3 regions of the Virgibacillus proomii genome follow, and region 3 is predicted to be linked to each of the others. Evidence: riboswitches for the same ligand, from Rfam matches in the RefSeq annotation. Region 3 holds a riboswitch; each other region holds the start of a gene.
The links. Region 3 has a riboswitch for thiamine pyrophosphate ahead of tenA (thiaminase II). Riboswitches for the same ligand answer to the same signal wherever they lie in the genome.
Positions count from the first base shown of each region.

Region 1: another riboswitch for thiamine pyrophosphate. It lies ahead of tenA (thiaminase II); the one in region 3 lies ahead of tenA (thiaminase II).
Region 2: another riboswitch for thiamine pyrophosphate. It lies ahead of BN1066_RS13920 (ABC transporter substrate-binding protein); the one in region 3 lies ahead of tenA (thiaminase II).

Region 1 covers NZ_FUFN01000010.1:782,437-793,227, reverse strand. The annotation lists gene BN1066_RS11545 (MFS transporter) at 1-674, opposite strand, end outside; gene BN1066_RS11540 (tautomerase family protein) at 1,529-1,918, opposite strand; gene BN1066_RS11535 (GNAT family N-acetyltransferase) at 2,868-3,425, opposite strand; gene BN1066_RS11530 (SMI1/KNR4 family protein) at 3,821-4,123, opposite strand; gene BN1066_RS21270 (SMI1/KNR4 family protein) at 4,111-4,293, opposite strand; gene BN1066_RS21265 (hypothetical protein) at 4,363-4,437, opposite strand; gene BN1066_RS21260 (HNH endonuclease) at 4,431-4,529, shown strand; gene BN1066_RS11515 (hypothetical protein) at 4,553-4,873, opposite strand; gene BN1066_RS11510 (hypothetical protein) at 5,524-5,946, opposite strand; gene BN1066_RS11505 (helix-turn-helix transcriptional regulator) at 5,943-6,152, opposite strand; gene BN1066_RS11500 (zinc-dependent alcohol dehydrogenase family protein) at 6,412-7,452, shown strand; TPP riboswitch at 7,882-7,974, shown strand; gene tenA (thiaminase II) at 8,102-8,806, shown strand; gene BN1066_RS11490 (aldehyde dehydrogenase family protein) at 9,444-10,791, opposite strand, start outside.
Region 2 covers NZ_FUFN01000010.1:1,365,687-1,376,477, forward strand. The annotation lists gene gap (type I glyceraldehyde-3-phosphate dehydrogenase) at 1-843, shown strand, start outside; gene BN1066_RS13895 (phosphoglycerate kinase) at 1,111-2,292, shown strand; gene tpiA (triose-phosphate isomerase) at 2,313-3,071, shown strand; gene gpmI (2,3-bisphosphoglycerate-independent phosphoglycerate mutase) at 3,072-4,607, shown strand; gene eno (phosphopyruvate hydratase) at 4,634-5,923, shown strand; TPP riboswitch at 7,307-7,417, shown strand; gene BN1066_RS13920 (ABC transporter substrate-binding protein) at 7,584-8,582, shown strand; gene BN1066_RS13925 (thiamine-binding protein) at 8,616-8,906, shown strand; gene BN1066_RS13930 (ABC transporter permease) at 8,906-9,679, shown strand; gene BN1066_RS13935 (ABC transporter ATP-binding protein) at 9,672-10,409, shown strand; gene BN1066_RS13940 (TatD family hydrolase) at 10,409-10,791, shown strand, end outside.
Region 3 covers NZ_FUFN01000007.1:95,917-106,707, forward strand. The annotation lists gene bioB (biotin synthase BioB) at 1-922, shown strand, start outside; gene BN1066_RS00540 (oxidoreductase) at 1,050-2,141, opposite strand; gene BN1066_RS00545 (copper homeostasis protein CutC) at 2,550-3,239, opposite strand; gene BN1066_RS00550 (DUF3784 domain-containing protein) at 3,499-3,714, opposite strand; TPP riboswitch at 3,961-4,060, shown strand; gene tenA (thiaminase II) at 4,187-4,879, shown strand; gene BN1066_RS00560 (D-alanyl-D-alanine carboxypeptidase family protein) at 5,646-6,647, opposite strand; gene BN1066_RS00565 (GNAT family N-acetyltransferase) at 7,703-8,254, shown strand; gene BN1066_RS00575 (6-phospho-alpha-glucosidase) at 8,847-10,172, opposite strand; gene BN1066_RS00580 (alpha-glucoside-specific PTS transporter subunit IIBC) at 10,198-10,791, opposite strand, start outside.

The sequences.
Region 1 (10,791 bases), on a different contig from region 3:
ATAGTCGAAAAGATGACGATATGAGCCACAATAGATAAGAATGATACTTTTAATAAAGCCGATTCCCGTAAAGTAGCTGCTAACTCTTTTAATTTGATTGGTTCACGAACCACCTTATTCTTAGGTTCATAGATAAAGAATGATAACAATAAACCAACTACACTGAACACTCCGCCTATCCAAAACGGAGCTTGCCATCCCCACTGATCAACGATATAACCACTAAAACTCATACCCAAAAACTGGGCAACGACAATAACAAACGAAATACTGCTCATTGCTACATGAACCTTATTTTCTTTATAATACGATGGAAATAATACAGTAAAAGCAACCCAAGATGCGGCTGCTACTCCAGCAAAAGAACGTGCTAAAAGTAACCATATAAAACCATCCATTGTTAAAAACAATATGTTACTACACATACTCATGAACATGCCTGTAATAATGAAAGGCTTCCTGTACTTTAATAAATCAGAGCTGATCCCTATAGGAAGTCGGAAAATAAACTGCATCAATCCATAACTTCCTAAAACGGTTCCAATTAATGTATACGGTATATGAAGAGATTCCATATAAGGTGCCAGAATTGGCACATATATAAAATGAGGAAACCATAATAAAAACGAAACGACCATAAAATAATATTTTTTACTACTAATTAAATTTTCCATAAATATACTCTCTTACCTTCTTATTTAAATAATACTGATATAGGGGGATAAGTGCTAAATCCTCCAAAAACTGACTAATGTTAATATGTGAAGAGACAATATGCCAAATATGCTTTACGCTAACTTGTAAAAAAAGAATCGATTTCCAATTCTACTCAGAACAAAGGCGCAAGCGCCCGTTTAGCAACGTAGCGAATGGAACGAATCAACTAAAGATAAAGGAATCACGGTGAGGCGACGAACCGATGATGACTTATCGTAGGGCGATTTCGTGAAGTCGCCTAGTTGCTGGGTTCATGCGCCGGACGTGGCTATTCGGTTATTTCGTTATCCCCCAACACCTCATTTTATACTTTCTTATCTCATTAGAAAAACTTGACTTACCGCCAAATCTTTCTAGCGGAAGCTGTAGTTTTTCTTATACTATAAAATGAAACTTCATTCAGTAGGAGTTTTCTTCCCTCTCCTACTGAATGTTAGTTGAACCAATCGGGCATTTAGGTGCCGTTTTCTCCCTTACACCCTGTTATACCAACTCAAGCTCTTGAAGTGGGAATCTTACGGCACCTTACATGCGGGATAAACCATAAAAATTTTATACTTTCCTATAGTGGAACAAAAGCTGGAAGCGCTCGGTTACCGACGTACAAACTGGAGAGCTTCTGACGAGGTAAAGTGAAAATTTCATTCAAAAAGTACTTTTACCTGGAATGTTATTGAACGAATTAGGGATTTAGGATCGTTGTCGATTTAACACAGGATGAAGTTTGCTATAGCTTGGGCGTTTAAGCTTAATAAAAACTTCTTTCAAAAAGAACCGGTCTCGTTTTCTAGCAATAAGAAATACTGGCAAGTTATAACTCGCCAGTTAGAAACTGCGCTTCTCCAAAACCAAAACTCCAGTCACCAGCACCGTTAGTTACAATAGAAACTAAAACATCTTTGGGATCAATACCACATTTTTCCTCTAACTCCTGAACAAGAAGTCGATAAAACTCTTTCTTTTGTTTATCACTCCTTTGAGTACTACGAATAGAAAGAACTACAATGTTATCACTTCTTTCAAATCCTAAGCCAGTATCTTGAATAATCATTTCATGTTTTGGGTGCTGATGAACAATTTGATAACGATCTCTTTCTGGAACTCCAAACGCTTTAACAACAGCGTAATGAGTTGCATCCAACAACGCTTTTAACTCCTCTTTCTTCCTTCCTTCTATTAAGTCAAATGTTAGTAGTGGCATCTAAATTCCCCCTAATTAATTATTCCCTTTTTAGAGAGACCAAGGGAGCATCTCATCATGATTGAAGAGTAAAGGTGAAAAACATCCATGATCATAGGTGGTATGAAATGGCTACGAAATAAGACACTTATCTGAACATCAAATAGTACCGATGAGTGCTTCCCTTGATACGAATAGTATCATATTATTACAAGAATTGAACAAAAATATACTCATAATAATATCAAATTATAATCATATATTAACATGAAAATAGGGATTTGTTAAATGTTTTTGTATTTTTAATAAAAAGTTATTATAATGATGTTGAAAAAAATAAATTGACGCTTTGTTCAGTCGAGTTTCCCTTGAATTTCACTCTTTTAAAAAGAACCTTTTGGAAAATCTAACTTAAAAGAACAAAAGCGCAATCGCTTTGGTCAGGGTCAGCCCGATAGCGATGGAACTCTAACGTGGAAGCTGCCTACACCGTAGAAGGAGTGAAGTGACCTGAAAGGCTAGGCACTGGTGCTGAATGTGGATAAATTTTCATCCAAAAATTATCCACAAAGAACAAAATTAAAGTTTCCTAAATAAAAATTAAAAAGTCTGAGTCTTGTTCATACATGACTCAGATTTAAGGATAGCGAACGATTTTTAAGGCAATGTGACAATTTTTCCCGATTAGTCAAAAAGAAAGACTAGCATCTCTCAATTGTGCCCACTTCAATAGAAATTCATCTTTTTCATCCGTCATGAATTTCTATGGTTCTCCCCCATACTTACCCTTTAATTCACCATCTTCTCATAATTAGAAATATGTATATTGGAGTGTATCCTTGAATAACCGCTGTTTTCAAATGCAAATCAGTTTATTATTTTGGAGTTATTCTAATTATCATTGTATACATGTTACTATGTGAAAAGACTGATTAGAATTTCACTTTCTTCATATGCTAGCTATCTCTATTTAATTTAGATTGCCCCTGCACGAGCATTTATTGTCTTTTTTATTTTGCATATATTCATACTGTAAAATCGCATAGCTGTATTCATCCCACCACGTATCTTTATAGGGAATACATTGCTTATAAAATCCTTCACGACGCATACCAATCTTCTCCATAACCCGATAAGAAGCTATATTTTCAGGTTGACAAGTAGCAACCACACGGTGTAAGTTTAACGTTTCAAATGCATAAGCAATCATTGCTCTTGCAGCTTCCGTGGCATAACCATTATCATGAAACATTTTGTTAAAAATCCAACCAATTTCATACGTATGTTTGCCAAAGTATTTCTCGAAGCTAATATGACCGATGACTTCATTTGTTTTTAGGAGGACGACAGGAAAAGCCTCGGGATTGTCGCAACTATGTTTTTCAATAAACTTTTTTGTATCGTCCTCAGTGAAAGTATCCTCTGGTAAATAATGCATTGTTTCCTCATCTGAGACATACGCATGAACGAAGGGAAAATCTTCTTGCTTGAATGGTCGAATAAGTAGTCGTTCCGTTGTAATCTGCATGTTTAAGCCCCCTTTTATACCCATTTAATTACTGACGTTCTACCTTGCCATAAGTGCTGCTGACATGGTAAAATTTTACTATTCTACACCGACAAAAACCTCTTTAACCTTTTTACATCAATCCTAAATCATAACCCGTTGTTCATATTATATTTTATAAAATTTTAGCTTATTAAACCAACTTATTTACAAAGGCTACAACTGTTGATTTATAAGGATTTATAGGATTTTTAATAATTTCCTCTCTTGTAAAATAACCCATTTTAAATGAAACATTTGGGGGAGTATTTAAAATTACTGTGGACAGGCGTTATCCTAAGCTAAAAGTTGTAATTACTAAAAACCTTGAAAGGCTGTTACCCCTCAAGGTTACAATATTAACTATTATCTCTTTCCTAATCCTTTAAAAAATCTTCGTCAATCCAAACATCCTCGATTTCGTAATCATCCAAAATTTCAACATCACTATAGGGCTTTAGACGCTCTAAAAAATCTTTAAAGTTTCTCGCAACAGGTATTAAAGAGCTAGTAGGTTTAAACTCTTCATTCATAAGCTCTATATCATGATCCCATAAACCTATTTTTCCATCCTTAATATTAAGACATACTATATTTCCACCTTCAGTCCTGGATACAGGTATATGGTCTTCTGGTATTCGATTTTTATAAATTTTGTATTGCGAATTTATATCATTAATTTTTTCTGATTTATTCCAAAAAAATCTGTTACAGAAAACGACTCTATTTCTTCATTTGACAGTTCAAAAATGTTTGGTTCAGGAATACCTCCATTTTTTTCTTTTAGAAATTCTATATATTCATTTGGTAAAGTAACACCTAATTTCTTTTGAAATTTATTAAACTCTATTTCATCAAAATTAATATTGATTGGTTTAATTTCAATTATCCTTTACACCCCCTTAGGTAAAATTAATATTTATGGTGCCAAACCTTTTCTTATTAAAGCTGCTCCTCCAGTATGTCTTACAGCTTGATGTAAATCCGTTGGCACATTTTACTGCTGCAAATAAGGTACTTGGGTTTAAGTCTACTCCTAAAGGTTACACTTGGCATCATGTTAAAGACGGAAGAACTTTCACTTGATGTATTCCCTTTCAATCCATTAGTTAGTCTGCACCATCCTTACCTTGTTTATCTCCTTTAATATCTTCTAACAGTCTAATTATCTTACCTAACGCCATCAATACAGAACCAATAGCAACATTTATTAGTAGTATCCCTATTGCCACCACCCATGTAGACATCAAACCCTCTTCTAGCATTTGGAACTGTATCTCTTCGTCTTCTAGCAAGTATGAATCAGTTTTTAACTCGTTGTAAGTTTGATAATCAAATGATGTAAGTATTACTATAAAACCAATTATCCCAATAATTATGAATATTATTCCCATAAACCCCGTAAACGTAAGATCTTTTTGTTTTACCAACTCTTTCCCCTCCATCAATATATATAGCTTTATTATGATGGGGTTGGAAATATTATGCAATACAATACGGTTAGCATCATTTCAAATATAAACTTCATCAATAAGTTTTATTACTGTAAATGTACTATTTAAAAAATCATCTTGGTCTGATTATATAACACGAAGTTGAATATATTTTCTTCCTTTCACTTGTCTCTACATACAAACGTCACTTTCCATACTTTATATGTTGAAATAAAGGCAACAAGAATATAATTGATGTTCATTACAAGAACTATATAAAAAAGTACTACAAAGATACATAAAATCAAAGTTAAAAAAGTATAATCGGCAGTATAAGCTATTTTGTGTAAATGTGAATTGCACATAATAAAATAGAAAGACTTTACGTAAGAGACGGGTTGATGATTCTGGAATTAGTATACTTATAAATTTGCCTATTTTACTGTATTCTCAAAAAATATCTATAAACAGCTATCAAAATTATGAAGGTTCGTCCGTAATAAGAAAATCGCTTGGGTTTTTAACAAACCTTTCATATTATTGAAAGAATACATTTTATAAACCGTCAGCATAAAAAGAGCAAAAAATTACTCCTGCTTTTATTCTATTAGCTATATGATAACCAATAAAATTTCTAGAATAACCTGTTACCTTCGTTTAATAAAAAAACCACCAATTCCAACAATCCAAATATATGCAAAGAAAAAAATCCATAGATAAAGAATTGAAATCGACTCGTTTCCTAAAAGTGTCAAAACTGTTAAAGCTACAAATAAAATAGCTAAAGTAATATGTGATGCATATGCAAAAAACCGGAAAACATTGCGGATGACTCGTTCATCTGCTTCGGGTAAATTATCTTTTTTTCGTTTTCGTTTAATCACTTGTATTACCGTTAAAATGATAGTTGCTGCCAAACTGCCTGTGAGTACATCATACGGAAATTCACCTTGAAAAAAATAAGCAAGAAATGAACCCAGAACACCACCTATAAACGTACAAGCAATTATAAAGAATGGTGACCATTTCTCTAAAATTCTCTCCCATTTTTTCCTGCCTTTTGTACTCATTCATCATCCTCCTCTAAGATAAATATTTCTTCAATGGGCATATCAAAATAAGCAATGATTTTTAATGCTAATTCAAGACTGGGGTTATATTTGTTTTTTTCAATGGCGTTGATTGTCTGCCTTGTAACATGCAAATCTTCAGCCATTTTAACTTGAGTTATTCCCTTTTTTAAACGTACATCTCTAATATAATTCCTTACCTTCATATTGATCCTCCGTTTGGAAGTAAAGATATCTTTACACATATAATATCGAAAATAGTAAAGACTGTAAAGACATCTTTTCAGTCCTTTTTTGACAATAAACTTCTGCTTCCAACTAAAAAATTAACCTCCATGTAACACATGCAACTATATTATTATCTTATTTGACAATTTAGTATATTTTTTGTGATTTTTTGAATATATCCGATAAATATTGATATAATAAGGGTGATTGTAAAAACATCACTAAAGGAGGACTTTCATGAAAGCGCTTATTTATCGTGGAGCAGGGAAAAAGGAATGGACAGAAAAGGAAAAACCAGCTATTCAAGAAGCGACCGATGTCATCGTAAAAATTACCAAGACAACAATTTGTGGTACCGATTTGCACATTTTGAAAGGGGATGTACCAGCAGTAGAAAATGGTCGTACCCTTGGTCATGAAGGTGTCGGGATTGTCGAAGAAGTAGGAGATTCTGTTAAAAACTTCAACGTTGGCGATCGAGTTATTATTTCCTGTATTACATCATGCGGTACTTGTGACTATTGTAAAAAGCAAATGTACTCACATTGTGAGAATGGCGGCTGGATTTTGGGTCATTTAATTGATGGTACACAAGCGGAATATGTTCGCATTCCATATGGTGATACGAGTTTATACCATATGCCTGAGGGTGTTGAGGATGAAGCGTTAGTAATGTTAAGTGATATTGTTCCAACTGGATTTGAAATCGGCGTTCTTAAAGGAAAAGTAAAACCTGGTGATACAATTGCAATTGTTGGGGCAGGGCCAGTTGGTTTATCAGCACTGTTAGGAGCACAATTTTATTCTCCTTCCGAAATAATTATGATTGACCTTGATGACAATCGTTTAGCTGTAGCTAAAGAGTTTGGTGCAACAAAAACGATTAACAGTTCAGATGGAAACGTAATTGAAAAAGTAATGGAGTACACGAATCAAGTAGGAGTAGACGTGGCGATGGAGGCAGTAGGTATCCCTGTAACATTTGATATCTGTCAACATATTGTAGCACCGGGTGGCCATATTGCAAACATGGGTGTACACGGAGTGAAAGTGGATTTAAGCCTTGAAAAGCTATGGATTCATAATATTACCCTTACAACAGGTCTTGTAGATACAAATTCCACGCCGATGTTACTAAAAACCGTAAAATCCGGAAAGATTCAACCTGAGAAATTAGTGACTCACCGTTTTAAACTTAATGAAATTATGAAAGCTTATGAAGTATTTGAAAATGCTGCTAAAGAAAAAGCATTAAAAGTAATCCTTGAAGCAGATTAATTAGTTAAATAACAAACGCTATTAAAAATTCAAGATTCATTTTAAAACTAAATATTAGGATGAAGCATGAATTTTATTCTTTTCGTTTTTATTGAACATTAAGTTAAGCACTTCACATTTATACTGCATAACAATAAAAATCTAGACAAAACAAAAAAGAATCCTATATAAATTCAAAGTCAATGAATACCCCATGGATAATTCACACTCCATGGGATTTTTCTTAAAAAGCCTGTCTATTTTGTAATAAATACGAGTTCTTACCCACTATTATTAAGTGTTTTTTTTCACGTCAAGCAAGAAAAACATTTTCCGAACAGTGTAATTCACTAGTTTTAAACCACTTAATTATTCCTTCAAATTAATAATTTTCGGATAATATGGTTGACTTTAGTTATCATTATGTTATGCTTCAATTGTAGTTAGCAATATTTCTGCTAGGGGAGCCTTCAGTGGCTGAGACAAAGACCCTTAGAACCTGATCTGGTTAGCACCAGCGGAGGGAAGTGGAAAACTGCTTAAGGATACTATCTATCTATGTGTTTACATATAAATTCTATATCTATGTTCACAGATTGATTGCCTTATTAAGCTTATCCCTTTCCTCCTCGATCAAGTTCAAAAACATATGAATGAGGAGGAATTTTTTATGCCATTTACAGACACATTACGTGAAGCAACTACAGACAGCTGGAAACAAAGTGTAAATCATCCATTTGTTAAAGGAATAGCACAAGGTGATTTACCATTGGATATTTTTAAATATTATATTCTTCAAGACATTTACTATTTAAAACATTTCGGAAAAGTACATGCGTTAGCTGCCACTCAAGCAGAGGATTTCCAAGTAACTGCTATGCTGCTAGAAAAAGCAAAGGGTACTGCACAAGCAGAGTTAACTGTTCATAAGCAGCATGCAGAAATATTGAACATTACTGATGAGGATATGGAAAATTTTAAACCGGCTCCAACAGCGTATGCTTATACAGCGCATCTTTACCGAGCTTCACTCTCCGGCAATCTTGGACAAACGATTGCCGCTCTTCTGCCGTGTTACTGGCTATATGCAGATATTGGCAAAACATATCAAGATGCTGATCCTTCTGAAAAAATTTATAAAAATTGGATTGATACCTATTCTAGTGAATGGTTCCATAAGTCTACGAAAGAACAAATTGATCTATTAAATCAAATCGCTGCTAACTCTAGCGAAAAGGAAAAAGCTAAGATGAAGGAACAATTTATTATCGCCAAGGAATATGAGCTTGCATTTTGGGAAATGGCGTATACCAAAGAAGATTGGTTTTCTAATCGCCAATCGCATCATAGCATAGTACAACGGCATAATGAATAAAAGCTAAAAGCGCGTCCTTATGACGTCCCAAGCTAAAACGAATCACTTGGGACGTTCTTTTAATTTTATTATTTCCTCGATATCCAAATACGTAACTTCTACAATTAATTGAACACCAATGCCCTTCTCGTGCAAACTTTTCCTTCCTTTCTCATAGGAAATAGGTAGCTCCACACTTCCTCTGCATGCTGTATCCCATTTTTACATAGTAAGCTACAGTGCGTGGATTGAAATATTCGTAAGCTTGTAGATTGTACTGACTCATTCTCCCTTGACTTTTATGCATTATTGTCTCAACTTCCATAAGTTCTGTTGCGACATTTACTTTTTCCGCTTTCTCGTTTGAATTAAAATACTATTTTAGAAGTCTCTATGATAAGGATAATAAGTCTATCCTCATCATCTCAGTTTGAGTACTGATATATATTCTATAAAAAGCACAATTAAAACACCTGTGATCCTCTACTAGAATTAAGCAAGGTATCACAAGTGTAATCTCACTAATATTAAATTCATCTTAACTTTCCCTATTGTCAGCACTGGTACATCATGTATTCTAAATTTAAAAGCATGAGAATTTCAATCATCCTTCCCTTAAACATTTAAACTGAATACAAGCAAAATAACGAATTCATTCTTATTCCAGATTGACAACTACAGTTACTGTTTTAACCAATTCTTGAATTGCATACGCAGGACCCTCTTTCCCATTTCCGCTTTCCTTCACACCACCATACGGCATCTGGTCAGCACGATAACAACAGGTGTCATTAATTACAACTCCTCCAACATCGAGTAAATATGGAATCTGATAAGACAAATTTAAATCAGATGTATAAATACCAGCTTGCAAGCCGTATTTGGAATGGTTAACTAAATCAATGGCTTCTTCTAATCTGTGATATGGAATAATGGTGACAACAGGACCGAAAATTTCTTCATCTACTATCTTCATACCAGTTTCTGCATTGGTAATGACAGTAGGATAAAATACACTTCCAACGCGTTTTGCACCTGTTAAAATTTGTGCACCTGCTTCTTTCGCTTCCTGTACCCATTGTTCAACTCGTTTTGCTTCTTTTTCACTTATCATAGGACCGATATCTGTGTCCGGACACAGTGGATCCCCTACCTTTAGAAGTGATACTTCATCTAAAAACTTTTTGAGAAACACATCATATACAGATTCATGAACATACATTCGTTGGACAGATATACATACTTGCCCGGCGTTTGAAAATGCCATTTTGGAAAGCTTTGTTGCGGCTTTATCTATATTGGCATCACTGTGAACAATCGTGGCCGAATTTGACCCAAGTTCCAAAGTTGCTTTCCTTAGACCAATGGTTTCCTGAATATGCTTACCGACTTCTGGTGAACCAGTAAACGTATAATGAGCAATCCTTTCATCCTGTAAAAGCTGTTCACCTACTGTTCTTCCACTTCCAATTACACATTGCACATATCCTTTTGGCACACCTGCTTCTACAAATAGTTGACATAATTTTATTGCTACTGTGGCAGTATTGGAAGCAGGTTTTAAGATAACGGGATTTCCTGCTGCTAGGGCCGGTCCAACTTTGTGTACAATTAAATTTAACGGAAAATTAAAGGGCGTGATAGCAGCAACAACACCAATGGGCTTCTTTACTGTGTAAAGAAAACGTCCTTGTGCATTATAATTGGGAATAATCTCTCCTACCAGCTTCTTGGCTTCCTCCGCCGATAATTGTAGTGTAGACACGGAACGCCTTACTTCAACATTAGCGTCTGAAATTGGTTTTCCAACCTCTTTGGTAATGATCGTCGCCAATTCTTCCTGTTTTTCAAGTAAAAGATCTGCCATGCGCATTAAAACTTGATAACGATGCTCTGGAGTAAATGTAGTTTGTTCGTGCGCATTTACTGCGGCTTTAATTGCTTGATCTACTAACTTTTCATCCGCTACTGCTATTTCTGAAAACAGCTCCCCCGTAAATTTATTG
Region 2 (10,791 bases), on a different contig from region 3:
GAAGAAGTTTCTGTAAATGGTTCAAATATTGTTGTTGGTGGTAAAGAAATTAAAGTTCTTTCTGAAAGTGATCCAGCAAAACTAGGCTGGGGAGATTTAGGCGTAGACATCGTTCTTGAATCTACAGGTAGATTCAGAAAAAGAGAAGACGCTCAAAAACATATTGACGCTGGTGCAAAGAAAGTCATTATTTCCGCACCTGGTCAAAACGAAGATTTAACAATCGTTATGGGTGTTAATGACAAAGAATACGATCCAGCTAAGCATCATGTTGTTTCCAATGCTTCTTGTACGACTAACTGCTTAGCACCATATGCTAAAGTATTACATGATAAATTTGGAATTAAACGTGGTCTAATGACTACTATTCACTCTTATACAAATGACCAACAAATTCTTGATTTACCGCATAAAGACTATCGTCGTGCTCGTGCAGCAGCTCAAAACATCATTCCTACAACAACTGGTGCTGCTAAAGCAGTAGGTAAAGTACTACCAGAATTAAATGGTAAATTAAACGGTGGCGCTGTACGTGTTCCTACTCCAGACGGTTCTTTAGTAGATCTTGTTGCTGAATTAGAGAAAAATGTAACAGCGGAAGAAGTAAATGCTGCATTAAAAGAAGCTGCTGAAGGTGAATTAAAAGGTGTTCTTGAATATAGTGAAGCACCATTAGTATCTTCTGATATTGTTGGTAATACACATTCTTCTATTGTAGACGGACTATCTACACTTGTTCTTGAAGATAACTTAGTTAAAGTTATCTCATGGTATGATAATGAAATGGGCTATTCTGCTCGTTGTGTTGATCTAGCCGTATTATTGAACAATAAAGGACTATAAGAAAAAATAGCGGGGGAGGAACATGAACGAATCCTCCTCCGTTTTTCCTTCTTTGGTTTAAATATCTTTTTGAGTTGTAGATCGGAAAATGGGGACCTAGTAAAGTCTATGACTACAACGACTCAGATAGAACTTTTTTAAGAAGTTTCTTTCTTGCTGGTCAAAGGTTATAGTAGCTTTAAATGATTGTTTCGGATGAAAAAGTTCTTGGTAATTTTCATCGAGGCAAGAGAAGAACTACATATCCTAAAATAGGAGGCAAAGAAAATGAATAAAATGTCAGTTAAAGATCTTGACGTAAAAGGAAAGAAAGTATTTTGCCGTGTGGACTTTAACGTACCAATGAAAGACGGAAAAGTAACGGATGATACTAGAATTAGAGCAGCTCTACCGACTATTGAGTATCTTTCTAATCAAGGTGCCATTACAATTTTAGCTAGCCATCTCGGTCGTCCAAAAGGTAAAGTTGTAGAAGAATTACGTTTAGACCCCGTAGCTAAAAGGTTAAGTGATTTAATAGGTAAAGAAATTGTTAAGACCGATGCTGTTTATGGAGAAGAAGTCAATCAAGCAATTGCACAAGCAAGCGAAGGCGATATTATTTTAATTGAAAATGTTCGCTTCGAAGCTGGAGAAGAAAAGAATGACGAACAGCTGTCTCAAGCATTTGCCGATATGGCAGACTGTTATGTAAATGATGCGTTTGGAGCAGCCCATCGTGCTCATGCTTCCACAACTGGTGTAGCAGAAAAACTCCCTGCAGCGGCTGGCTTCTTAATGGAAAAAGAATTATCCGTATTAGGCCAAGCATTAGAAAATCCGAAACGTCCATTTACTGCAATTATTGGCGGGGCAAAGGTAAAAGATAAAATTAATGTAATTGATAATTTACTTGAAAAAGTAGATCATCTCATCATTGGTGGTGGTCTAGCCTATACATTCATTAAAGCGCAAGGGTACGAAATCGGAAATTCTTTATTGGAAGAAGATAAAATCGATCTTGCTAAACAATTTATGCATAAAGCGAAAGATAAAGGCGTTGAATTTGTTTTGCCTATTGATGTAGTAGTTGCTGATGCGTTTAAAGAAGATGCGAATAAAAAAGAAGTAGATATTGATCAAATTCCAGCTGATTGGCAAGCACTAGATATCGGCCCTAAAACTGCTGAAAAATATGCACAAATTGTAGCTAACTCTAAACTAATCATTTGGAACGGTCCAATGGGTGTATTTGAAATGGACGCTTTTGCTAATGGAACAAAAGCAGTTGCTGAAGCACTAGCGAATACAGAAGGCTATACAGTGATTGGTGGTGGCGATTCAGCTGCAGCAGTGGAGAAATTTGAATTAAGTGATAAAATGGATCATGTATCAACAGGTGGAGGTGCTTCCTTAGAATTTATGGAAGGAAAGACTTTGCCAGGTGTTGCTGCATTAACGGATAAATAAAAAACATATGAGGTGAGACGATGCGCAAAAAGGTAATTGCTGGAAACTGGAAAATGAATAAACTCGCAAAAGAAGCAAATCAATTTGTTGATGAGGTTCTACCAAAATTACCCGATTCTGATCAGGTAGAAGCAATTGTTTGTGCGCCATTTCCTTTCCTAGCTAATCTTGTTGATAAAGCGAAAGGTACAAAGTTACAGATTGCTGCTCAAACGATGCACTATGAAAAAAATGGGGCATTCACTGGTGAAGTGAGTCCGGAAATGCTCGCTGATTTAGGTGTAACACATGTTATCATTGGACATTCTGAACGAAGAGAATATTTTAATGAGACAGATGAAACAGTGAATAAAAAAACGCATGCTGCACACCAATATAATTTAACACCAATTGTTTGCGTTGGTGAAACATTAGAACAGCGTGAAGCGAATGAAACGATGAATCATGTAGAAAATCAAGTAACAAAAGCATTAAAAGGACTAACAGAAGAGCAAATAGTACAAACAATTATCGCATATGAACCTATCTGGGCTATAGGAACAGGAAAAACAGCTTCCAGTGAACAAGCGAATGAAGTCTGTACACATATTCGCCAAGTTATCGAAAAAATCACATCGAGTGAAATTGCAGAACAGGTAATTATCCAATATGGTGGCAGCGTCAAACCAGCAAATATTAAAGAACTATTAGCTCAATCAGATATTGATGGGGCACTAGTTGGTGGTGCTAGCCTTGAAGCAGACTCGTTCTTGCAATTAGTGGGGGCAGGTGCAAAATAAATGAAACAGGATAAATTAGCGGCTTTAATCATCTTAGATGGTTTTGGTCTTCGTGATGAACTAAAAGGAAATGCAGTTAAGCAAGCTAATACTCCTAATTTTGACCGTTATTGGAGCCAATTTGCTCACAATCAGCTTAGAGCTAGTGGAGAAGCGGTTGGATTACCAGAAGGTCAAATGGGAAATTCTGAAGTTGGTCACTTAAATATTGGTGCCGGTAGAATTGTTTATCAAAGTTTAACTCGCGTGAACTTGTCGATTAAAGAAGGAGAGTTCTTTGAAAAAGAAGCCTTCATTAAATCAATGCAACATGCGAAGGAAAACAATAAGGCATTGCATGTTTTTGGGTTGCTATCTGACGGTGGAGTTCATAGTCACATCAATCATTTATTTGCTTTATTGAAATTAGCAAAAGATCAAGGTTTAGAAAAAGTATATATTCATGCATTCCTTGATGGACGTGATGTTGGCCCCCAAACTGCTAAAATCTATATTAAACAAACATTAGATAAGATTAAAGAATATGGAGTCGGTCAATTTGCTACGATTTCTGGACGTTATTATTCCATGGATCGGGACAAACGTTGGGATCGTGTGAAAAAAGCGTATGATGCAATGGTTTATGGCGAAGGACCAACATATAAAGATCCATTTGCCGTAGTCGATGATTCTTATGCAAATGAAATCTATGATGAGTTCGTCATCCCATCTGTTATGGTCGATGAAACTGGCAAACCAGTAGGAACAGTTGAAGATGGAGACTCAATTATTTTCTATAATTTCCGACCAGACCGGGCAATTCAAATATCACGTACCTTTGCAGATAAAGATTTTCGTGAATTTGATCGAGGCGACAAAGTACCAAAAAACCTGGATTTTGTTATGCTGACGAACTTTAGTGAAACTGTAGATGGGTATGTAGCTTATGAACCAGTTAATTTAGATAATACCGTTGGTGAGGTCTTATCACAGAACGGTCTAAATCAATTACGAATTGCGGAGACAGAAAAATACCCTCACGTTACTTATTTTATGAGTGGAGGAAGAGAAGAAGAGTTTCCAGGAGAGAAACGAATTCTAATTAATTCTCCGAAGGTTGCAACCTATGACCTTAAACCTGAAATGAGCGCTTATGAAGTAACAGACGCGTTGCTTAAAGAGCTTGAATCAGGTGAGCTCAATGCGATTATTTTAAATTTCGCCAACCCAGATATGGTTGGACATTCCGGGAAATTAGAACCAACAATTAAAGCAATTGAAGCAGTTGATGAATGCCTTGGAAAAATAGTCGATAAAATTTTAGAACTTGGTGGTAATGCAATTATTACTGCTGATCACGGAAACTCTGAAGAGGTAGTTACATTAGAAGGAAAACCAATGACAGCTCATACAACTAATCCTGTACCTGTGATCGTAACAAAGGAAAATGTAACATTACGTGATGGAGGTATTTTAGCAGACTTATCTCCAACATTGCTTGACTTATTAGATGTTGAAAAGCCAGAAGAAATGACAGGTAGTTCATTAATTAAATAAATTGATTGATAAAGGAGACAAATATTATGCCATATATTACAGATGTTTATGCTCGTGAAGTATTAGATTCTCGCGGAAATCCAACTGTGGAGGTAGAAGTGTTTACAGAATCAGGCGCTTTTGGTTCAGCACTAGTACCAAGCGGTGCTTCAACTGGGGAGTATGAAGCAGTTGAATTACGCGATGGTGATGAAAATCGTTATTTAGGAAAAGGTGTTTTAAAAGCAGTACAAAATGTGAATGAAATTATTGCACCTGAATTAATTGGCATTGATGTGACACGTCAAAATATTATCGATTCCCTAATGATTGAGCTTGATGGAACAGATAATAAAGGAAAGCTTGGAGCTAATGCTATCCTTGGAGTTTCTATGGCTGTTGCACATGCTGCTGCAAGTTATTTAGAAATGCCGCTTTATAACTATCTCGGAGGATTTAACGCAAAAACATTGCCTACTCCAATGATGAACATTCTAAATGGTGGAGAGCATGCAGATAACAACGTAGATATTCAAGAATTCATGATCATGCCTGTAGGAGCAGAAACATTTAAAGAAGCATTACGTACCGGAGCAGAAATTTTTCATTCCTTGAAAAAAGTATTAAAGTCAAAAGGATACAATACAGCTGTTGGTGATGAAGGTGGATTTGCACCAAACCTTTCCTCTAACGAAGAGGCATTACAAACAATTGTAGAAGCAATTGAAGCTGCTGGATATAAAACAGGAGAAGAAGTTAAACTTGCAATGGACGTCGCTGCTTCTGAAATGTATGAAAATGGCAAATACAATTTGAAAGGCGAAGGTGTTGTTCGTACTGCTGAAGAAATGGTTGACTGGTATGAAGATATGATTAATAAATATCCAATCATTTCTATTGAAGACGGCTTAGACGAAAATGACTGGGAAGGATTTAAACTTCTAACGGAACGCCTTGGCAAAAAGGTTCAACTAGTTGGAGACGACTTGTTTGTTACAAATACAGCTAAACTATCTAAAGGTATTGAACAAGGTATTGGAAACTCTATTTTAGTAAAAGTAAACCAAATCGGTACATTAACAGAAACATTTGAAGCAATCGAAATGGCAAAACGTGCAGGCTATACTGCAGTTATTTCTCATCGTTCTGGTGAAACAGAGGATGCAACCATTGCTGATATTGCTGTAGCAACCAATGCAGGCCAAATTAAAACGGGTGCACCTTCACGTACAGACCGTGTAGCTAAGTACAATCAATTACTACGTATTGAAGATGAACTAGCTGGCATGGGTGAATACGCTGGAAAAACTGCATTCTATAATCTAAACACAAAATAATAAAGAACAAATCTTGATATGCTCCCCTAAGGTAGACAGATTAAAAAGATAAAAAATCTGTTTCCCTTCGGGGATTTTTTTATGCCTAATGTAAGGCGAGTAAGGTAAAGAATATAAGTTCGAAGGTTCTGTATCATTTCTAAGGGAACACTTTATGCGTACTTAAAGCAACTCCACAAAGGGGGGATTTTTTCGAAGTAACGGGCTAGAAGAAACAGCCGGATACATATAAATAAAAGTTGTTTAAGGGTAAACTAGAATAATGTCGACAGGTTAATATATATCTTTATTATGATAGGTGATAGCATAGCAATTAGTGGTTACTTAAATTTTTAATGAGGGGGTTTTTTCATTTGAATAAGACTAAAAATTGGATGCAAATCTTTAATCCTAGTTGGGGAAGGCACGAATTAAGTTATAACGATGATACAAGAAAAGGTGATTAGATGAGAGATAAGAGAAAACGTAAAATACATTTCGTAGGATATCTTATTTTCTTGGTTTTACTCTTCTTTTGCTATTTTCTTTTACCTGGAGAACAATTTTTAATTTCTCTATGGATATTAATTGGTTTACTTGCAGTGTTTAACATTTATTTGTTTTTTGTACCTTCTGATGATAATAAAATGTGACTGATACGTAATGGAAGATATCCTGTTGTAAGGTGTGCGTAAGAATCTTACTTCACGAGTTATAGGGAATACAAAGAAGGCTAAGTGGGAGATAACGGCAGCTACATCCCGATTCGTTTAGGTTGACAGAGAGAGTAGGCTTCGATAGCGATACAGCGAGGTTTTTCAAGACAGAGTATGCTTTGATAGCCACATCACGATTTTCCAAGGAAGGAAAGCTTCGGTAGCAATACATCAGGACTTTTAAAGGAGGACAAGGAAAACTTCAACAGCGACATATCGTGGTCAAGGTTTAGCCTGTGTTTTACTTCTCAATAAGGGATGCAGGAAAAGACTACTGAATGAATACATTATAAGGAGGATCTCTTCTAGCTCACCCTCTTTTCGTTCATCTTTTTACTCGAGTATTTTACACCTTCCGATATACAGTATCTTTATTCAACCGTTAGATTATCCATTCGTAACTTTAGGCTGAACTCTTCTTCTGTTAACTAATTTGATAATTGCTTATCTCCTTTAAATTAATAGAAATCTTACTATTGCATCCTTTTACCATCACAAGGAAAGAAATAGCCTCTTTTACATGAGGATGGAATTTTATAGAAACAAAGAGAACGTCTAATTTAAGCAGCATACAGATAAAATATTCCCCATATAAAAGCGGAATTAGAAACGGGTCGTCTTTTGGAAAATGCTTGATTAATGGACATGAATATGGCATAGTTACTAATGGATAAACAAAAAATAAACATAAGCGTTGTAGGGGAACCAGTGTTGCTGGTTGAGATTGTATCCATAAGATACTAGACTCTTAGAACCTGATCTGGGTAAAGCCAGCGTAGGGAACATGTTTTGATTAGCAATAGTTGCATGTGCGAAAGCCCTAGGTGTACGAAACCACCTAAGGCTTTTTTTACGTGAGGAAGAAGGAGTCGACGTTTTAGTTTAGCGCAACCAGGCAGGTCGCCAGTGTACGTCCGTTTTCGATTTTATACCTTACATAGCTATGTTTGTACAAGGAGGAAATTATGTTGAAGAGACTCATTATTTTTGCCCTTATCACTGCTTTACTTACAGCCTGTAATACAAATGGAGAAGAGAAGAAGAAAAAAGGTGATCAAGCTAAAGAACTAAAAAAAGTATCTGTAGTTTTGGATTGGACACCAAACACAAACCATACCGGACTATATGTAGCGAAAGAAAAAGGGTATTTTAAAGATGAAGGACTCGATGTAGAAATTAAGATGCCTGGAGAAGCAGGAGCAGACCAGCTAGTAGCATCAGGAAAAGCAGATTTTGGTGTTAGTTATCAGGAAGGAATTACAGAGGCACGGGTTCAAGATATTCCGATCATCTCCATTGCAGCAATCATTCAACATAACACATCCGGGTTTGCTTCGTTAAAAGAAAAAAACATTACGAAGCCAAAAGACTTCGAAGATAAAACATATGGAGGATGGGGTGCTCCTGTAGAAAAAGCGGTACTCAGTTCGTTAATGAAGCAAGAAGATGCTAATGTGGAAAAAGTAAATATTGTTAATATGGGGGAGACGGACTTTTTTACAGCTGTAAATCGAGATATTGATTTCGCTTGGATTTATTACGGGTGGACAGGAGTAGAAGCAGAGCTCCGAAATGAAGAATTAAATATGATTTACCTCACAGATTACTCGGAGAAACTAGATTATTACACGCCTGTTTTAGCAACAAATGAAGACATGATTAAAAAAGATCCCGAAACCATTAAAAAATTTTTATCGGCAGTAACAAAAGGATATGAACTAGCGATTGACAATCCAGAAGAAGCCGCAAATATTTTAATCGAAGCAGTTCCTGATCTTGATGAAGAACTGGTAAAAGCAAGTCAAAAATGGCTAGCTGATAAGTATCAAGATGATGCAAAGAGATGGGGAGAGCAACAACTGGAAGTTTGGGATAATTACGCATCTTGGATGTATGAAAATAAATTATTAGATAAACCATTAGATAGTGAAAAAGCATTTACCAATGAATTTTTACCTAAATAAATATTAAATTAACTATTCAAAGGAGGAATCGTCATGGCCAATTCCCTTGTGAGCATTCAGATTATCCCAAAAACAAAAAATGGGGAAGATGTTATACCTTATGTAGATGAAGCAATTGCAATTATTGATCAAGCTGAAGTCCGTTATCAAGTCAATCCATTGGAAACGACAATGGAGGGTGAGTTATCCGAGTTATTAACTGTCATTGAAAAAATGAATGAGCGAATGACTGAACTTGGATGCCCAAGTGTAATTTCACAAGTAAAAATATTTTATCAGCCTACAGGTGCTTCGATGGATAAATTAACGGAGAAGTATCGCTAATGAGGAAGAAATTATTAAAGGGATGGCGGCCGGTTTTGGTCCTCATCCTTTTCATGCTTAGCTGGGAGTTTATCTGTTCTTGGTTTCATGTACCTGAGTGGTTACTTCCTGCACCATCAATTATTTTACAAGAAGCGATTACAGGCTGGTCAGACTATGTTCATCATTTAGTCTCGACGATTCAGTTAACGATTGTTGGATTTTTAGTCGGCAGTAGTGTTGGTATTTTGGTTGCTGTTTGTCTCCATCTTATACCTGGGATGCGCGAGGCCTTTTATCCAATTTTAATTATTTCCCAAAATATTCCAATTATCATCTTGGCACCATTGCTTGTTATTTGGTTCGGATTTGGAATATTGCCTAAGATAATTGTTATTATACTAGTTTGCTTTTTTCCTATTACCATTGCTGCTCTTGATGGATTTCGGCAAACAAGTGAGGAATTAAAGCATTATATGCAAATGGCAGGTGCAAATAAACAGCAAATTTTCTTGAAGCTGGAGTGGCCATATGCACTGCCCTCATTATTTAGTGGATTAAAAATATCTGCCACGTATAGTGTGATGGGAACGGTCATTTCAGAGTGGCTAGGTTCTAGTGAAGGTATCGGATATTACATGACTTTAGCCTCTTCTTCGTTTCGGACAGATCGTGTATTTGTAGCTATTTTATTTATCGTCGTATTAAGTTTGTTATTTTTTCTGCTGCTAACGTATTTAGAACAAAAAGTTATTCGTTGGAAGCTGATTGAAGAAGGAGATCACCATGGGTAAATTAGAAATTGAAAGGATTCAAAAATCATATGGCGATAATCAAGTATTAGCCGACATTTCCTTTACCGTCCAAGATGGAGAATTTGTCGCTATCCTAGGGCCATCTGGAAGCGGGAAAAGTACATTGTTTCGTCTAATAGGCGGAATTAGTACACCAGATGCCGGTACCATTCGCCTCAATCATAAAGATATAACAGGTTTACGCGGCTTTATTAGCTATATGCCACAGGCTAGTTCACTTCTGCCTTGGCGGACGGTCTTAAAAAATGTCATGCTTGGAAAAGAAATTGTAGATAGTAAAACGAATGAAGAGCAAGCATTAGAAATGATTGCTCGTGCTGGGCTGGCAGGCTATGAGTATGCTTACCCACATCAATTATCAGGTGGGATGAAACAACGGGTTTCTTTTCTTCGCAGCATGCTTAGCCCACAGCCAATTATTTGCTTAGATGAACCATTTTCGGCACTAGATGAATGGACAAGACTGGAAATGCAAAAGTGGTTGTTATCGATATGGGAACAGTATCAGCGTTCGATTTTGTTTGTGACTCATCATATTGAAGAAGCGCTGTTTTTAGCTGATCGAATTATCGTTTTGTCAGAAAAACCAGCGCTAGTGAAGAAGGAAGTTTTTATCCCCTTTGAACGACCTCGGTCAGAAGACATTGTATTAAGTAAAGCATTTTTAGAGTATAAGAAAATGATTTATCATGAATTGAGGGGATCATAATGCAAGGAAAAATTATTGATGCGCATATTCATTTAGACATGTATACGAAGGACGAGCAAAATCAAATCTTAATCGACTTGGAGCAAGAAAAAATTACGGCTGTCATCTCTGTATCTAACCATTTAGCTTCATCCATTGCAAATTTGCGGCTAGCCGAACAATATGAAAAAATTTATCCGGCATTTGGATTTCATCCGGAGCAGGAACTGCCATCTGAAGAGGAACTTGAAGAATTAATCCAGTTTATTCAACAATATAAGGATCAAGCAATCGCCATAGGGGAAGTTGGTTTACCTTACTATATGCGCCAGAAAGCAGTAAAAATGAACATAGAGCCCTATTTAGAGCTGCTGGAAGTCTTTATAAAGCTTAGTAAACAATG
Region 3 (10,791 bases):
ATTGGAATGTCCGGATGAAGATATTTTGCTGTTATTACACAGTTCCTATTTCATCAGAAAACACTATTTTGGCAATAAAGTGAAACTAAATATGATTATAAATACTAAATCTGGTGCATGTCCTGAAACTTGTGGGTACTGTGCTCAATCGCGAGATTCTACACATCCTATCCAAAAATACAAAATGCTAGACAAGGATTCTATCGTACAAGGTGCAAAAAGAGCTCATCAATTAAAAGCTGGCACATATTGTATCGTTGCGAGCGGTCGAGGACCAACTAGTCGTGAATTGAATCATATCTCAAGTGCTGTTCAAGAAATCAAGGAAAAATATGAGTTAAAAATTTGCGCTTGTCTCGGAATACTAAAACCAGGACAAGCGCAACAACTTAAAGAAGCTGGTGTGGATCGTTACAACCATAATATAAATACATCGAAAAATCATCATCCTCATATTACTACCAGCCATAGCTATCAAGACCGCGTTGAAACAATTACGAAAGTAAAAGCCGCACAAATATCTCCTTGCTCTGGAGTCATTGTCGGTATGAAAGAAACAAAACAAGATGTTATACAAATGGCATTTGCTCTAAAAGAATTAGACGCTGACTCCATTCCTGTAAATTTCCTCCATGCAATGGAAGGAACCAAATTAGAAGGTACGGATGAATTGAATCCACTATACTGCTTAAAAGTTCTTTGCCTATTTCGTTTTATCAATCCTACAAAAGAAATAAGGGTTTCGGGCGGACGTGAAGTAAACTTAAGAAGTGTGCAACCGCTTAGCTTATATCCAGCAAATTCGATCTTTATTGGAGATTATTTAACGACAGCTGGGCAAACGGATACGAAAGATTATCAAATGATAGAAGATCTCGGATTTGAAATTGATTATGAAGAAATAGAAGTATCCCGTATGTAGCAAAGCATAGCTTTTACAAAAAAGTTCAGGTGTTTCGTTTTAATGACTACTTTTTTCCCTACTAATTAACTGTCGTAAAAATATAAGCTATACATACATGCTTATACTTTTACGACAGTATTAGACATTACATTTCTAATTCAAAATCCTTAACATATGCTTTTGGTGTCAGAATCGCTTTACCATTAAAAGTGTCTAGTGGTTTCCCTTCTCGAACACGATTTGGTGTATCTGGATTAGCTAGCGCTTGACGAGCAATGGCAATAAAATCTGCTTGGCCTTTTGCAATAACAGCAGCCGCTTTTTTTGGATCGCCTAAGTTACCACAAGCAATGATAGGTTTTCCTGAAAATGTTTTAGCCGCTTCTGACATTGTCATCGTTCCTTCACCAAATCCTGGAGTAGTTGCATCATCGTCTGAAATATGAATATAGTCAACATTCGTTTTTCCCAACTCGGAGAAAATAATTTCTGCATCTTTTTCCCCACCAGGCCACTTGTAGCTTTTATTAGTTGCCTTTAATTGGGAAATTCGAATACCTAAAATCATCGTCCCTCCAATAGCTTTACTGACTTCCTCAATCAGCTCTTTAAGCAATCTAACTCGATTTTCCACACTCCCGCCGTATTGATCGGTTCGTTGGTTACTAATCTCAGACAGAAATTCATCTAGTAAATAGCCGTTAGCTCCATGCAATTCAACACCGCTAAATCCGGCTGCTTTTGCATATTTAGCTGATTGCACAAAGCCCTGTTTTATTTCTTCGATTTCTTCAATTGTCAACTCCTTAGCTTCCGGATAAGGTCCACTTCCATAATATATCTCGGCTTTATCTATTGGTGGAGTAAATGGTGATGGCGCTACAGTAACATCTGTATAGTAATTCCCTTGTGTCTGTGCTCCCCCATGCATTAGTTGAGCAATCATTAATGATCCATGCGATTTCACACTATCAACAATTGGCTTCCAAGCTGCGGCATGCTTCTCGGTCGCTAAACCACCTTGAAATTTATACGCTTGACTATATTTTGTATCAGGGTAGACTCCTTCTGTAATAACTACAGCAAAACCACCTTTGGCAAATCGTTCGTAATAACGGTGTACCCGCTCATTCGGTGTCCCATCCTCAGCAGAACTCACTCTTGTCATTGGGGCTAAAATATACCGATTTTTCAGCACATACGTACCAAGATATCCTTGTTCAAATAGATTATTCATAAGGCTCACCCTACTTTCTTGTAAAATTATAAGAAAAATTTGTTATTTAATTCAATTTTATTGAAAATATTATTACACAAAACAGATTGGTTTACTATTATTTTGCCTAGTAAAGTGAAAGTTTATTCTAAGGGGTTGTTTATCCATGAAGCTAAAAACGAAAGGTATGGCTATCAAAAGCCTTCCCTATTCTTGAAAAAGCAATCCACTCTTTCTTCATGCGAGGTATTGCTATGGAAGCTTCCTTGTCCTCCGAGATATAATTCTCAAGCTTTAGTTTGAAGACTTATTACAAAGTCTTAAATGAGCGAAATACACTTTCTAAATACGCGTTTATAAACAAAGAGCTATCCTATTAATAAAATAAGAATAGCTCTTTTCTTCCCTTTAACCATTTAATTTATTGCTTTAAGACACTTGCATTATCTGTTTGATTTTTTTTATTTTGTCTGCATCAAGCGATTTATCAAATGAATCATTAACTCGTACCCCTGAGCCAAAGTGGAAAGCTTGTGGTTCTATTTGATGATAAACATCTGCAAATGTTTCTGCTCTTAAACCGTGGCCAACCATGATAGATAAATGCGTATCCTTTGCCAAATGAATTAATTGATTAAGCTGAGGAATGGCATCTGGAGCCTTATAATCTCCGCCAGCAGTTAAAATCGTTGTAATTTGGCTATATTTTGCCAAGCATTCTAATGCTTCTAATTGATTACGAGCAAAATCAAATGCACGATGAAATGTCACTTCTAAACCATCTGCTACATCCAATAACTGCTTAATTACTTCCTCATCTACCGTTTGTTCTGGTGTCAAAGCACCAATAACAATTCCATTTGCACCAAGATTTTTTATCATTTCAATATCAGATTTCATTGTCTCTACATCATTTTTATTATAAACAAATGATTGACTATGGGGCCGCACCATAACATTAACCGGAATACTCACAGCCTCCATTGTCTTATTCATTAAACCATAGCTAGGGGTTATGCCTAATTCAGTCATAGCAGGACTAAGTTCAATTCGATCTGCACCAAATTGCGCTGCATCCTTTACATCTGTTAAATTCGTTGCAATTACTTCTAAAAGCATGGATACCCTCTCCTTATAATAATCCTACCTATATCGTACTTGATCCAAAATAGATTTAACAGACCAATTGCATGCAATGTTCACCTTTTCGCACGTTTAAATGAATATTTTTTGAAAAACTAGTGATTTCCTTATTGAAAACCCTTTTTTCTGCCAACCCACCTATCAATAAAGGTATTTTATACTTAGCAAGCTTACTATTAGTGCTATGATAAGCAATCCTAGTAAACCCCATTACACCCAATCGGCAAGATATGTTTCAATGATAGGGCACAAAGATAATAGCTATTCCATAACAGATGAAAAATATACCCATTTCCTTAGCAAGTTGATTTTTGTTCCCTTTAAAAGTTGACTCATCATAACCAGTAAAAAGGATAAGCAGTTTTTTCTTCCAAATTAACCATCCAAACAATAAAAAAATCATCCCGATTAAACTAGATAGAATGTTGGACGGTAAAAATTCCAAGTCCATAGGGGTTTCACTCCTTTGTCATTAACGCTAGCTCTATTGGATTCTAAGACTTTACTAACCCACTCCATAAGAAGTTCAAAAATTCCCTCAGAAACGATATAACCTATTTTTTAGTTTTGAACATATTTAAAATAAAAAAATACCATAGCTATCTATATCGAACTGTTTTTATTATCTAAATTCTTTTACATTTATTTGCTCTTTTCGTTACGATATGGTTTAATTACAAGTATATAGCTAAATATGTTGTTTCACTAGGGGAGCAATTTTAATGCTGAGAGAGGAAACTTGACCCTTTGAACCTGATCTAGTTCGCACTAGCGTAGGGAAGTGGAAATCGTTTGTAGGCACTAAAACGATCAGGATCGCTTACATAACCCATTCCTACTTATCTAGTAAATGGGTTTTTTAATTGCAACAAGTTACCCTCTCCAGCATTAAAATATTATAAGATTGGAGAGGAGCTTAAAACATGCGATCATTATTTACAGACCGTTTATGGAAAAAGGTCGAACCAATTTGGAAGGCCTATTTGGAACACCCTTTTGTCAAAGGCTTAGGCGAAGGTTGGTTGGATAAAGAGAAGTTTAAGCACTGGATGAAGCAGGATTACGTTTATTTAATGGAATATTCTCGTCTGTTTGCTTTAGGAAGTGCAAAAGCAACGGATTTAACAACGATGACTACTTTTGCCAACTTATTACATGGAACATTAAATATGGAAATGGATTTACATCGAAGCTATGCAAGCAAATTTAATATTAGCGCACAAGAACTGGAAGAAACAGAAGCAGCAGCAACAACTACTGCTTATACAAGTTATATGCTAAACGTTTCTCAGCGTGGTGGGGTGGAAAATACAGTTGCCTCGGTACTAGCCTGTGCTTGGAGCTACAATTTTATTGGAAAAACATTAGCAACATGGCCAAATGCTTTAGAACATGAGTTTTACGGCAATTGGGTACAGATGTATTCTTCCGATGAATTTACGAAACTAGCAAACGATTGTATTGATTTAATAAATACGATCGCCAAAGATAAACCGGAGCATGAACTTGCCATTTTAGAGGATATTGTTGTAAAAACCAGCTATTTTGAATATATGTTTTGGGATATGGCAGAAAATAAAGCGATGTGGCCGATTCCTAGTGCCGTAACGGTTTAAACTATCTCCTATATTCTCCTGCCCGATGATGTATGCATCATGAACTTGCTTCTAACTGTTATGTTATAGAAGTTGCAACTGATGTTCATATAATAAATAGCGCAGCGAGTCATATTCTTAATGGCAAACTGCGCTTTTTAATAATCGATATTCATTTATTATCCCATAACAATTCAATTACTGATTAAAAAACCATTCTTGCTAGAGATCACGCAAAACTTTTATTAACAACTAGTTAAACTTAGATTTATTACAGCGAAACTGAACCCAACACTAATATATAGAGCAAAAATGAAAAGCGCTTGATTAGCAACGTACATACTGGAACTTCTGACGAGTAAAGAAAACATGCTCCTGTAACAGAGGTATGCCAGCGCCTGAGGGCAAGTCCGCTTTTTAGTCGTTTAGATGCGAACCAAAGTTGTCTTATAGTACCTATTTTTTCTACTAAATCAACTGTTGATGTTAATCTTGAAATAGAGAATGCCGCTTTGCAAATAGAACCGAATTTAATAAGAACCGTATGGAGCAATCTATTGGATAATACCAGAAAAGCGATTCATCATGATCTTGGTAAAGTTACCTTAAGCGGGAACACTTTATCAACGTACGTCACAATGGAAAAAGTGTGGAAGAAAAGGGCGGACATGTAGACCTCATCAACGGAATATTACATAAGAACTTATCCATTGTGTGCTGATCTTAAAAAACAGACACGTAACATCACCCAATCTATTGTGCTGTTTACGTGTCTTAACTCATTCACTTATTTTGTTAGATATTCCTCAAGTGTAAGATTATTTTCCATGATTTCCTTAGCTGCTTTTTTCCCTACATAACGAATATGCCATGGCTCATATTGGTACTTAGTTATATCCTCTTTCCCTTTAGGAAAACGGATAATAAATCCATAATCTGCTGCGTGCTCTGCTAACCATTTTCCTTCATCTGTATTTGCAAATTCCGTCGTTAAATCAAAATTAATATCCGGGCTTGTTACATCCATTGTTAAGCCAGTTTGATGTTCACTCTCTCCTGGTCGGGCACTAACTAAATTAGCCTCTTTTTCTCCTAAAGACTGCACATTAGAATTAAAGACATTGACTTGCCGATCATAGGAACGATAACCGGACTGTGCATACAATTCGAGCCCCTCTTTTTCTGCAGCAGCAAATAGTTCTTCTAATGCAGGAGCTGCAATGTCACGCATTTTTTTCTTTGGTAAATCTTCCTTAAATGGGAAAGGAACATTAGGCGTAACTAAATCGACTGGAATATAATCTTCCGGCAATGCATTTTCTTTATTAACCAATGCTAATTGTTCATGCGGATTTGCTAAAACATTCGAGCCATCATTGGTTGTTACAGGTTCTGCTTTAGCAGGTAATGCTTTACCCGGCTGATAGCTACTGGTATCTTTCGCAAGCAACTGTTCTATCATCTTGGCAGTTTCCTGGGAATATACACCTGTTACTGATAAATCATGTTGCAGTTGCAAGTCGGTTATTGCCCAAACTGTAGCAGCATCAAACTTCCCACTACTATCTATTTGGTAACCAATTTTTTTTAAACCTTGCTGTAATGCTTTAACATCTTGACCACTGTCTAATTTCTGCAATTCTCCCTCAGGAAGCTGTATATTTTTTCCTTCTTTTTCGCCACCATTTTGTTCCTCTTTTGCTGAGTGTTTATCGCTATCTGCACATGCCGTTGTGAATACAAACACAAATAATAATACGATAAAGCTGATAATATATTTTCGCTTCATTTCTTTCTCTCCCTACAAACGATAAAAAATCTATTAAAAATTTAATTTTACCTAGCTAAACGGTAGTAATTGACACTTCTAAAGTATGGATAATTTTATTATTATTTTAATTTGCTTACCTGCTTGCTTATTATATTTATCCGAATGAATAGTTACTAATTCTTCGGGTTCATCATACATTCTAACTCTATAAATATAGAAAAGCTTAATTATCTTTTAAAATGTAATAACTATTATGGAGAACACCTCGATCCCTTAACTCAATAGATGCTCAGCTAACCTTAAATCGGTTCTTGTAAGTAATAAATGTTAAAGCCGCCTACACTAGAACCTTCGAAAGCATTATATTGGATACTAATATATGCATCCGGTAATTGTTTATTCTCATTGCTGTTTTTCCATCTAAAGATCTTTTAACCTCTAACTGTCCTTGTCATTATACCATCTGCACCAGCGTTTCGTAAGGATTTTTCAATCGCTTATGGATTACTAAGGTTCTATCTTTTTCATAAAGGTTATTGCATGGATTCCTTCCTCCATGACCAGGATTGATCATAACTATGTACCTACTTCAATTTTCAAAAGCGGCTTTCACATCTAAAATTTCTTGTTCAGCACTAAGTTTTGATACTTTCCTTCACATGCAACTGAAATTAAGATAAATAGTAAAAGGGATTTTTTTCATACTGCTCTGCTTCAATAATAACAATTCCTCCTTTCACTGGCATTTTTAACCGTTGATTGCTATTTTTTTAATCCAAATAATATTTTTTAGTCTAGTTCTATTGTTTAGTTTCTAAATAAAAAGCATCTATTTATACTAATTCTTGCATCGTAGTTGCATCTTTACTATAAATAGAATATTCCATCCTCTTATTTTAAAGAATTCGTCTAAGATTATTTATCTTAATAGAATATTTAATCAAACCGTTATTTTATGTTTCAAAAATACATTTAATAAAGGTTTCCGACCTTTTTTGCCGAATAATAAAAATAGAGAATAATATCCATTTAGATCTGTTGATCAATTAAATAGGGAATGGGATTGATGTATGATGCAATATGATAGGGAAAATAAAACAATTACTACGAAAAGGCTATTGTTGCGACTTTTTCAAAAGACGGATGCCGCTACTGTCACTAAGCTTTGTAACAGTTATAATATGTATAAAAATACATTATACTTGCCTTATCCTTATTCCATCGACGATGCTTTATCGTGGATGGAGCAACATCTCGATAATTTTAACGCTAATAAAATATATGAATTTGCTATAACAGATAAAGAAACAAGGAAATTATATGGAGCAATAGCTCTATCTAACAATCAAACATTCAATAATGGTGAAATTGCCTATTGGATTGGTGAAGATTTTTGGGGAAATGGATATGCTACAGAGGCAGCACAAGCTATCATACAGTTTGCATTTGATGAAAATCAATATCATAAAGTATTTGCTCGATACTTTCATTCAAATCTGGCTTCAGGAAGAGTTCTACAAAAATTAGGAATGAGAAAAGAAGGAGTATTAATAGATCATGTAAAGAAAGAAAATCAGTATAAAAATTTAGTATACTATGGAATTATTAACCCTAGAGATTCATAGGACTGCTAACTTACAAACAATTTACAACTCCTATTTTAGAGTACTGATTAAGTTCATTTTACTAATCGGTGAAGGGAACCATATTACCTAGGTTCCCTTTAAACTTAGATTCCAATGAACAAGATTATTACATGGAACTGATTTTACCTTTCCGGCCGTCCAATCCCCCTTAAAAAAATGCTAAAATAAGTCTGTGGCATTAAACAATTGGCTCATTCACTTATACATAAATTTTACAATGGCAAATTAACTTTATTGCTAAAGTTTAATTATATTTAGAAAAACTTGGCTTGTCGCCAAGTCTTTAGCGAAAGCTGTAGCTTTTCTTATACGATAAAGTGAAACTTCATTCCGTGGAATGCTTTTTACACGGAATGTTAGTACCACAAGGGTATGACCTAAATGCCCTTGAACCAATCGGGCATTTAGGTGCCGTTTCCCACTTTGACCCTTTTGTATCAATTCAGGTCTTGAAGTGGGAGTCTTAGGGCACCTTACATGCGGGATAAACCCTAAAATTTTATACTTTTCTATAGTATAAAAAAACGCTGCCCCAAAGTAATGTTCTTTAAGACAGCGTTTCTGCATTTATTTACGATAGTTCTGGCCAATATTCTTTATTGGCTTCATATAAATCATCAAGTAAATCTTTCGCCACTTTCGCACTTGGTACAATTTTGGATAACGTTAATGCTTGCCATAATTTTTGATATGACTTTTCGCACCAAGCATCAACAACCAATTTTTCTACAGCTACTTGTTGTTCCATAAGCCCTTTTTGGAAACGAGGGATTTCTCCCATTACTAGTGGTTCGGGACCTTGACTGCCAACAAGACATGGAATTTCCACCATAGCTGTTGGATCAAAATTACTAATTGCCCCATTGTTTTCCACAATCAAAAGCATCCGCTCTTTCGAATTATAAGCGATCGCACGAGCCAAATCGACGATATAAGAAGCGTGCTCATCAATGTGTAATTGTGTTCCTTCTGCCGTTTGATTGTCAATGATTTTTTGGCATTCGCCAAATACAAACTTTTCACGTCCATCCATAACCTCATTAGCTCGAGTATATTCAGGATTCGAGTGTTCTACTACAGAATCCGGATAGAAATAATATTTTAAATACGTATTTGGCAATGTTGTCGGATCAATCGCATGAACATCTTTTGCTTTAGCAAATGTACTGTTCCAGCTTGCATCGGAATGCTGCTTACTTTCATCTGGAGTAACATAGCCATACTTAGCAACATGGTCGCGAATCTTTGGCAGTAAGTCATTGCCTTCTTTATCACGAATATCAAACCACCAACCAAAATGGTTTAAGCCAAAATATTTCACTTCCAATTCTTTACGGGAGGACAAACCAATTGCAGATGCCATTAATTCCTCAATACCAATTGGCATATCACAAATATTCAATATTTTAGAGTTTGGGCGTAAACGGCGTGTTGCCTCTGCAACAATTGCTGCTGGGTTCGAATAATTTAAAAACCATGCATTCGGTGAATATTTTTCCATGTAATCAATTAGCTCAATTACCGGGCCTATTGATCTCATACCATAGGCAATCCCACCCGGGCCACAAGTTTCCTGACCCACAACTCCATATTTTAATGGTATTTTTTCATCTTGTTCCCGCATCGCATATTTACCAACGCGAATATGTGCCATAACGAAATCAATATGACTAAATGCTTCTTCGGGATCAATCGTTTCTACAAAGTTTATTTCTGGAGCTCTTTCCTTCAATAAGATTCGGCATGCTCCTGCCACAGTCCCTTGTCGCTTCTCATCATTATCATATAATTTTATTTCTTTAATGGGAAATCTGTCTAGGTTTTCTAACAGCATTAAAATGATCCCGGGTGTAAACGTACTGCCTCCGCCAGCGATTGTAATTGCAAATTTTTTCATGTTCATTTTTCCTCCTTGATGTAAGTTAATTTTTCGCTTCGTTAATCATTACTTCTATGGAATCACGGATCTGTGGTACAGAAAGTCCAACAATAACTTGAATGCTCTTGTTATTCCTTACCACCCCGTGCGCTTCCCCATCTTCTTTAAAATACGTATCATCTCGTACTTTATTTGGATCTACTACCGTGACACGTAGTCGTGTGGCACAGTTTGTTACATCCTCGATATTTTTTGCACCGCCAAGCCCTTCCAAATAAACAGCGGCTTTTCGATCATATTCATTATCATATTGTTCAAAATCAGCTGTTCGTGCTGCAGCTGTCTGCTCTTTACTTCTCCGGTAATCCTTTTTCGTGTAAAGCTTTGTTTCACCACTACCCGTTTCACGTCCCGGCATCGGGATATCAAACTTCAAAATTAATAATTTGAATGTGTAATAATAAATAATAATAAAGATAAAACCAATGATAAATTGTGCTACATATACACCCCAGTGATTCCCCATGAGTGGCACCCAGTTGGTTGCAGCAATTTCAATTAAACCGCCACCCATATTACCTACTAGTCCAAATCCATGCATAATCGTTACCATCGTTGCACCTAAAACAGCATGAAT